Regions from separate parts of the Proteus sp. G2626 genome, predicted to be linked through region 2. Evidence: predicted binding sites of a transcription regulator. Region 2 holds the regulator's gene; each other region holds the start of a gene.
The links. Region 2 encodes Fur, which represses iron uptake genes when iron is present. Its sites were predicted from a motif close to ATAATAATGAGAACNACTATCAA; they were not measured.

Region 1: ftnA (non-heme ferritin) is a predicted target of Fur. The motif match lies at 1,523-1,545, and genes of this name have one in related genera.
Region 3: GWJ05_RS04900 (TonB-dependent receptor domain-containing protein) is a predicted target of Fur. The motif match lies at 1,678-1,700, and genes of this name have one in related genera.

The regions. Positions count from the first base shown of each region.
Region 1 is NZ_JAABNH010000027.1:16,811-20,104, forward strand. Features, by position in the region: gene GWJ05_RS12590 (DUF2628 domain-containing protein) at 1-248, opposite strand, end outside; gene GWJ05_RS12595 (universal stress protein) at 557-991, opposite strand; gene ftnA (non-heme ferritin) at 1,659-2,162, shown strand; gene copC (copper homeostasis periplasmic binding protein CopC) at 2,600-2,992, shown strand; gene copD (copper homeostasis membrane protein CopD) at 2,992-3,294, shown strand, end outside.
Region 2 is NZ_JAABNH010000029.1:74,523-77,816, forward strand. Features, by position in the region: gene GWJ05_RS16640 (DUF817 domain-containing protein) at 153-992, shown strand; gene fur (ferric iron uptake transcriptional regulator) at 1,077-1,523, opposite strand; gene fldA (flavodoxin FldA) at 1,714-2,241, opposite strand; gene ybfE (LexA regulated protein) at 2,514-2,822, opposite strand; gene ybfF (esterase) at 3,026-3,294, opposite strand, start outside.
Region 3 is NZ_JAABNH010000009.1:96,394-99,687, reverse strand. Features, by position in the region: gene GWJ05_RS04900 (TonB-dependent receptor domain-containing protein) at 1-1,626, opposite strand, end outside; gene fbpC (ferric ABC transporter ATP-binding protein) at 1,852-2,892, opposite strand; gene GWJ05_RS04890 (ABC transporter permease) at 2,908-3,294, opposite strand, start outside.

The DNA.
Region 1 (3,294 bases), on a different contig from region 2:
GGTAAGAAGCCGATAATAGTAAAAACAGCAATATTAATAGCAAATAATGTTAATGCCTTACGCCATAAACCTAAAATAAGAAAATAAATAAAACCAAAGAAAAAGGCCCAGATATTCATTCCAATAAGAATACGTTTACCAAAGGAAAGTTCTTTATAAGCGACTTTAAATTCAGGTGTTTTAGGTGAACCATATTTATCAAAAAATGAAAAACGTTCTTGCCATTTTTCAGAATACTCTTTATTCATGTTAATTCCTTTTACCTGTATTGATTACATTTAGTCTTATAGAAAAAATGTATCTTTACATAAATTCACAAGATGAACAATATAAAATTTTTAAGAAATTATAGACATTTATATAATAACCATTAATGCAAGATGTTTTTTATTTTTTAATAATAATCTTATTGTTTAAGAATATATTGTTAATAACCGGTCTTGAAAATATAAATGATAAAATAAAATATTAACTTGAGTTTGCTTGACGGAAGAAAGAATAAGAAATCTGGTTGATGGCTTGTACCAGATTTCTTATGAAGGAATAAAGTAAGCAACTAACGCACAACTAGCACTGATGATTCAGCGTAGCTAACGACAGAAGATGCCGTAGAGCCGAGAAGATACGTTTTCATGCCAGGGTTACGAGAACCAATAACAATGAGTTCTGCTTGAATTTTTTTCGCCGTCTCTAAAATTTTATCGCGAGGATTCCCAATGGAAATATAAAACTGAGAGGTACTGTTAGGAATGTCGATATGCGATAAATTTTCTTTTAATGTAGATAATGCAATTTCAATACGTTGTTTATCACTTGCGAGTCGGTCTTGCCCTGCAAATGCGAATCCAACAAAAGACTCATAACTTGGGATCACGGATAAAAAATGAATATTGAGTTTATCGGCGACAGACAATGCTTTTAGATGAGAAACAACCTTGTCCAATAAACCAAGCTCTGTAAAATCAACGGGTACTAACACTGTTTTTGTCATAGTGGCTCCTAATTAACCTTTATTATGATTAGGGCTTTAATACTAATTACTTGTACATACACATGTGAGTTACCTACTAATCTTATCAGTCAAAAGCAAAAACTGTACAAAAATTAGAAATATTTTTATTTTTTGAGAGTTATGTATTTTTTTACATGGAAAAATGTAGCAATTTAAGTGAATAATTGTGTAATAGAGTCAAATAGAAATAGTTATTAAAAAGTAGGTTGGTTACTAGGTAAGAAAATGTTTTGCTATCTAACCAAAATGAGCGTGCATGCAAATTGAAATGCTATTATATAAATAAACTAAACTCTTAAAAAATAATATTTAATATAACTGTTTAAGTTTTTACTTTATAAAATTTAAAAATATCCATAATATAAAAAGTACATATTAGTTATTGGGAGTAAAGATAATATCTATTTATTGCAATATGTTATGGGGTTTTTGGGAATTTGTCTGATGGTTTTATCTTAATGATAACAAGTAGCATTTAGCTTTTAATAAAATAATAAAATTATATTACAAATGAGATTGGTTTTTATTTTTATTACGAACTAATTGATTGAAAAAAATAAAAAAACTCTATTTAAATAACTATATTTTTATTTTTAAGTGTGCATAATATCTGTAATGTTAATTTTCATCGTAAGGAACGTAAAATATGTTACATCAAGATATGATCAATAAATTGAATGAACAGCTAAATTTAGAGTTTTATTCAGCAAATCTTTATTTGCAAATGAGTGCTTGGTGCGACGATAAAGGATTTGATGGTGCAGCTAAATTTTTAAAAGCCCATTCTCGTGAAGAAATGGAACATATGCATCGCCTATTTGATTATTTGAGTGATACAGGGGCGATGCCTTTACTCGGTGCGATTGAAGCACCACCTTCAGAATTCTCATCACTCGCTGAGTTGTTTGAGAAAACTTACGAGCATGAAAAACAGATTACAGCTGAAATTAATAAATTAGCTCATGTTGCAATGACCACTCAGGATTATTCAACGTTTAATTTTTTACAATGGTATGTTGCTGAGCAACATGAAGAAGAGAAATTATTTAAATCAATTTTGGATAAATTGGCGATGGTTGGTGATAGCGGTAAGGCTTTATTCTTATTAGATAAAGATCTGAACACATTATCAACATCTGCACATGTTTAATAATTAGCAAAGCACTACGTTAAGATAGGCTTAAGTTAATAAAATACATAAATATAATGATAACGCTCTGCTGGAAATAAACAGTAGGGCGTTTTTTATTACTCAGCATTAGTTCACAGCCTTATTTCTTTCTCTATTAATTGTATGTTTTTTATCCTGGATATATCTTTTGGATGTTATTTAAACAGGATGTTTATTTTACATTTAACTTAATTTGGTTATGTATTGAACTGTTTAGACTGTCAATGTGGGTATTATATTTTTTTGAAGTGTAAAAATGAGTGATATTTGAAACAGAATCTGCGCTAAATAACATATATTTTGAGTGCTAGTTCACAACCTTTTATTTCTAATAGGAAGAAGCGGAGATCTTGACGTGAATTTGCTATAAAATATTTTCATAAATAAAAAAATCACCTGTAATTTAAGAGGTTATTATGTCATTAAATACACTTAAGACATCTTGGGGTAAATTATCTGCTATTGCGGTTTTATTCCTAGGTATGTCGTATCAACAAGCATTAGCACACGCGCAACTAAAATCTCAGTTACCAGCTGAAGGTGCGGCTATTGAGCAGTCTCAAGCACCTAAAGTTATCACATTAGATTTTTCTGAAGGTATTGAACTTGCATTTAGTAAAATCAAAGTGACGAATACCGACGGCAAAGAGATTACTGTAGGGAAATTGAGCTTAGATCCTGTAAACAATACTAAATTATTACTACCGTTAGAAAGTGATTTAGCTGAAGGTAATTATTTAGTTGATTGGAATGTGGTTTCTGTTGATGGGCACAAGACAAAAGGTTCTTATCAATTTAGTGTAAAATAATGACACCTGAAGACGTTTATATTTTATGCCGTTTCTTTCATTTTGTGGCAGTCATGTTTATGTTTGGACTGAGCTTCTCGGCTGCCATTCTGGCAAAAGATAAGTTTATTCCTCTCATTCAAGTTCGTTTGCGCCCAGCATTAGCCATCAGCACTATTACGGTCTTTATTACGACTTATTTATGGATGGCTTTACAATCTGGTATTATGGGGGACGGATGGGAGGATGCTTGGTCACTGGAAATATGGAAAGCGGTATTAGGTACTTCATTTGGTCAGATTTGGCAATGGCAATTGGTATTA
Region 2 (3,294 bases):
GGAGGGTAAATACCTTTATTTTTAAATCCTTTCTTTTTCATCCTTGTGCGTTTTTTCATTCTATGGCAAATTTCTTCTCATTCATTTTATCACTCCTTATTTATTATTCTGCATTTAATGTTATTTAATAATGCACGTTTTCAGGAAGAAGCATGTTAAAACGATTGGATGATTTTTTATTAGAACCTCCATTAAGGCCTTTTAAAGGTATAAAACGATTTATTGTTGAGTTTCTTTTTTTTGGTGTAAAAGAAGCGCGTTCTTGCTTATTTGCCGGTTTTTTCTTTTTTATTTTATTTACGACACCCAGTAAAGGAATATTAGGTATACCTCGTTATGATGTTTTACTTATTCTTGCTATTGCTTTCCAACTGTGGATGGTATGGGGAAAACTCGAAACATGGGATGAATTAAAAGCGATCTGTTTTTTCCATATTGTGGGTTTTGTTATGGAGTTATTTAAAACTTCGGCTGCGATAGGATCGTGGAAATACCCTGATTTTGCTTACACAAAGTTGTGGGAAGTGCCTTTATTTACAGGGTTTATGTATTCAGCTGTGGGGAGTTATTTAATTCAAGCATGGCGCTTTTTAAAAGTACGAATTGAACATTATCCACCTTATTGGATGGCAACGTTGGTCGCACTTGCTATCTATATTAATTTCTTTTCTCATCACTTTATTGGTGACTATCGTTGGTATTTAACCGCCTTTATTTTAGGTCTTTATGCGCGTAGTGTCGTTTATTTTACGCCTTATGACACAGAGCGAAAAATGCCACTATTATTGGCTTTTGTTCTGATTGGTTTTTTTATTTGGCTTGCTGAGAATTTCGGTACATTTTTTGGTGTTTGGCAATATCCCAACCAAATTGGTGCTTGGTCTGCTGTACATGCAGGCAAATGGGGCTCTTGGTCATTATTGGTCATTGTTACATTTACTATTGTGGTTCATTTAAAACATATTAAACAGAGTATCAGTGTGGCTAAATAGAGTTATTTTATCTTCAAATTTAGGGCAATAAAAAAGGAACTGTGAACAGTTCCTTTTTTCTACTGAGAGATTATCCAGAATGAATTATTTCTCATCATGTGCGTGGCTATCTTCTTTACAATTGCCTTCAGCACAGTGGCCATATAAATAAAGGCTATGATTGGAAAGTTTGATACCATGACGTTCAGCGATGTTTCTTTGGCGCACTTCAATCGCATCATCTGTAAACTCGATAACTTTACCACAATCAAGACAAATTAAATGATCGTGATGGTGTTGTTGAGTTAATTCAAATACTGATTTACCCCCTTCAAAATTATGTCGGGTAACAATACCAGCATCGTCAAATTGGTTTAAGACGCGATACACGGTTGCCAGACCAATCTCTTCACCGATATCGATGAGTTTTTTATAGAGATCTTCAGCACTGACATGATGGCACTCAGGATCCTGGAGCACTTCCAAGATCTTTAAGCGAGGAAGTGTAACTTTTAACCCAGCATTTTTTAACGCTTTATTATTGTCGGTCATGCGGATTTAATCCTGTTGCTAATGGTGAATTTAATTTTTGTGCTCACTAATAGGGTTTATTCATTAACGCTCGGGTGAATAAATAACCTTATTGATTATAGGCATGATATTTAAAAATAAACACCCCTACCTATCACACTATCTTAGCACACCATTGAATAATTATCATTCTCAATATTGAGTATTTATTTTATCCCAGAATTTCGTCTAGGCTCATTTCTTCTTTAATTTGAGCAACCCAAGCGTCAACACGCTCTTCGGTTAGTTCTGGTTGGCGATCTTCATCAATTGCAAGGCCGATAAAGTGATTATCATCTGCAAGCCCCTTAGAGGCTTCAAAATGATAACCTTCAGTTGGCCAGTGACCCACAATGACTGCACCACGAGGCTCGATAATATCGCGGATTGTACCCATTGCATCACAGAAGTATTCAGCATAGTCTTCTTGGTCACCACAACCGAACAATGCAACTAACTTACCCTCAAAATTAATATCTTCTAATGTCGGGAAAAAGTCATCCCAATCGCATTGTGCTTCACCATAATACCAAGTAGGAATACCAAGTAACAGAATATCAAATGCTTCGATATCTTCCTGACTAGATTTTGCAATATCATGAACTTCGGCATTATCCGCGCCCAATCGTTCTTGAAGCATTTTGGCAATATTTTCCGTGTTGCCGGTATCACTGCCGAAGAATATACCTATGATTGCCATAAAGTGAGATAACCTCTTTTATTCTATATTCGTTATACATCAAGATGTTGCATTATTGGCTACATTTATTCTCACTAATCACATACTTTGTATACTACTAGTGATTCATTTAACGCTTGCCTAGCTATACCTCGAAATATTTAGATTATATTTGTCTGTGTTTGAACAATTACTAGTGAAAAATAAGCTTCATGTTTTCATGATAGAAAACTAAAAAATGTATTTTGACGAAAATAGCAGGGTAATTCTGTCGAATTTGTGTGGTTTAGTTGCTAGCTATTCTCATTTTGATGCATTTTTAAGGCGTAATTTTGTGCTAATTGCTCTAGTAATATTTCTTCAATAAGTTCGCTACGACTGACATTTCTTGCTGTCGCCAACTCATTAAGTGCATTCACAGCGTCTTCATTTAATTTCAACTCAACTCGACGTAAACCATTGACTCTGTCTCGTCTTAATTGATTGCGTTTATTAATTCTAAGCTGTTCATCCCGAGAAAGCGGGTTTGTTTTAGGTCGCCCAGGTCTGCGTTCATCTGCGAACAAATCCAGTGTGGTGCGATCAGTTTGTTCTTTTGCCATAAATTTTGCTGTGAAAGGGCGTATACCAATGACTAAATTGCGAAACGCCCAATAATACCCCACATAGTGGCGTCCTGCCACTGCTTCCTGAGTTTAACCTATTGTCATTTGGTCTTTTTATCGACACATGGTGTGATTAAGTACAATAATTATACATTCAGGTAAGTTATTACTTTCTTAATGAGGTCATTTTAGGTAATTAATTAAACTTTGGATAAAAAACGACGAATAGCGTTAATAACCGTGTCAGGTTTTTCTGAATGTACCCAGTGCCCAGTATTGGCTACGACAAAAGCGCTAGCAAGCGGAAATTGATGTGCAATATCATGACGATATTCATCTAAGATGTAAGGTGATAAGCCACCACGAATAAATAACACAGGATAATGCCAAGCAGGAACGTTTTGCCAACCAATAATATCTGAATAGGCTTTTTTGATTGCAGGTAAATTAAATAACCATTCACCGTTTT
Region 3 (3,294 bases), on a different contig from region 2:
TGAACGATAACCATTATTTAATTCAGCACCAGTAAACTTACCGTAAATATAATTATTGATACGATTGTAATAGGCACTCATATTAAATTGAATATCGCCTGTTACTTTAGTTACTCCAATATCAATATTATTTGCGGTTTCTGCAGTTAAATTAGGATCGCCTTTTTCAATGGTTCTACTTGCGGCATGAACACCATTCGCATAGAGCTCTTCTGCGACCGGTAATCTTTTTGTGTGTGATAGTGATAAATTTAAAAAATAGTCTTGTGTAAAATTCCAGGCTAATCCAGTAGAAATGGAAGATGCACTTTGTTTATTGGCTTTTTGAGTTTCTCTATTTAACAGTGATTGCCACTCTTGGCGAAATCCTAATTCATAGCGAAAATCACCTAATTGATATTCTTCTAATAAAAAGAGTGAGTGACTTTTTGTTTTTGTTGCGGGGACATAAGCCTCTTCACCGTCAGCACTAAAATCACGTTGATTAAATTGCCCGCCAATAACACCATGCCAACCTAAAATAGGTTGATGAGTGAAAGAAAACCTTAATTCATCTCCTTTGTTTTTAAATTGGGTACTGACTTCATGACCTTCTTTTTCATCATGATGATAATCGGTTCTGGCTGCACTGAAACGTAGAGATTCAATACCAACAAATGGATTGTTTTTTTCACCACGTAGATCCCATCGCTTACTCTCCATAATAATATAAGGAATACCATGTTCATGTTGTTCATCAGGGTATCCATGATTGTGATCATGATGATGATGGCCGACTAAAGGAGGGGTTATAGATGCGTGGTGGTGATCCTCATCGTGAAAATGAGTATGACCAGGCAATCCATATCGACGATGTTGTTCGCCATAACCAATACCAATATAACCGTCATCGAAGATCCAAGATGCGCCGATATTGGCCGATTGATTATCTTGATAAGAGCCAGCTAAACGGCTAGGTTCTCCTTGATGCAAGGAGGCTGGTTGTTTGTAATCGCTTTGATAACGTTTAGTGCCTTCAATACGCAACGCTAGATTATCTTGTCCTAATGTTAATCCGGCTGATCCTGTATTTCCTTTAGAAACAGAATCGTACTGATACTGTAATTCTCCCTCGTAGCCTTTTTCAGGCACTGACATAGGAATTTTGCTATCAATCACATTAATTGCACCGCCTATTGTTCCTCCACCATAAAGTAATGTTGCAGGTCCTTTTAGTACTTCAATTCGCTGGCTTAAAAAGGGTTCGCTTGTGATTGCGTGATCTGCACCAATAGAGGAAACGTCCATAAGATCACTGCCACTGTGTAATACCTTGACTCTATTCCCTGACAGCCCTCGAATAACGGGATGTACCGAACCGCCACCAAAAAAACTGGCATGAAAACCTGGCAAGGATGTCAACGTTTCAGCAATAGATGCACTACGATTAGCACGTAGATCCTCTTGTGTCAGAACCACAACGGGTATTGCCATTTTTTCTTGTGGTGTATGCAAAGGGGTCGAATAGACCTTTAATACATCAAAAGTCTGATTTTCTTTTTCCTTTATTGCAGAGTCTGCATTTACAAACAAAGAATAACTTATTGAAATAAAAAGTGTTGTATAACTAAAAATAGATTTTTTCATACCATTTATCCTCCTTGTTTTATTATGTTATAACGTAACATTTTGTAAATATTGTAAGTAAATATAATTATCATTAGCAAGTAATGATTTTTTAAAAACGATAAAAAATTTATAATTATTTGTAATTTAAGAATAAAAAAACAAAAAAGAGAATGTAAAAAAGAAGGAATAAAAAGGCGCCATAATGGCGCCCTGAAGAGAAATGATAAAATAGGGTAAAGGTGCTTATTCTAAAATAAACATACCATAAGGATGGATTTGGAGATAATAACTGTCGCCTACGTTAGGTTGAAGCTGTGTGGCATTGACTTGTAATAGCAAAGTTTGATTTTGCCATTCGACGGTTACCTCATATTGAGGACCCATATAAGCTACATGCACGATTTTGCATTGCTGACAGGCTTCGCCTTGTTGAGATAAGGTGATCGCTTCAGGCCTAACACCGACTCTGACTTCTGTTTTAGTCGTATTAAACGTGTCTGGCTTTGGTAGGCGATATTGGAAGATATCAACATAATCAGCGCCTAATGTGGCTGGGAATAAGTTTGCATCTCCCATAAAACTGGCCATAAATTCAGACGCAGGTTGGCGATAAAGGGTTTGTGGAGATCCTAATTGCATTATCTTGCCTTTATTCATCACCAATACCATGTCAGAAACCGCAAATGCTTCACTTTGGTCATGGGTCACGTAAAGAGAAGTGATATTAAACTGTTGTTGTAATTCACGAATTTTCTCTCTCATGCTACGACGTAAATTTGCATCAAGGTTACTGAGTGGTTCATCAAAAAGCAGTACTTTAGGTTTTAAAATTAAGGCGCGAGCTAATGCAACACGTTGCTGTTGCCCACCCGATATTTGGTCAACAAAACGGTCTTCAAATCCTGCTAAATCCACCAGCTCTAAAGCTTCTGTTACTCGTTGCTTGATTTCTGCTTTCGGGCGCCCGAGCATTTTTAACCCATAGCCAATATTTTCCCCTAATGACATATGAGGAAAAAGCGCATAAGACTGAAACACCATACAGATATCACGTTGTTGAATTGAGCGATCAGTCACATCTTCACCGTCGATAAAGATTTTACCTTCTGTGGGTTTTTCTAGTCCTGCGACTAAACGTAAAACGGTTGTTTTACCGCAACCAGAAGGCCCTAATAATGAAACCATTTTACCTTGTGGAATAGACAAACTGAGCTCTTCAATAACCGTATTAGAGCCAAAACGCTTAACGACATTTTTCAGTTCAACGAAATGTTGTTGTGTCATGATTTATACTCCGTATTACTGTGCATTTTTGGCTTTAGAGCGTGAAACACGGGCTTCGCCAATCAAATAGTCAAATAAGAAAATAATTGCCAACATCACGACGATTAAAATCGAGCCGTAGGCAATTGCGACGCCGTATTCACCGTCTTCAACACGGTTTAAAATATAAGCAGTTGCAACACGTGTATCAGGTGTAACAAGGAAGACAATGGCACTGACAGTAGTAATTGCACGCACAAAACTATAAATCAGCGCAGACAGAATAGCAGGGCGCAATAACGGTAATAGGACATAGAAAATGGTTCTCATTGAATTTGCTCTCAAGCTTAAAGACGCTTCATCGAGAGATTTATCAATTTGTCCCAATCCCGCAATACCCGCACGTATCCCTACTGGCACATT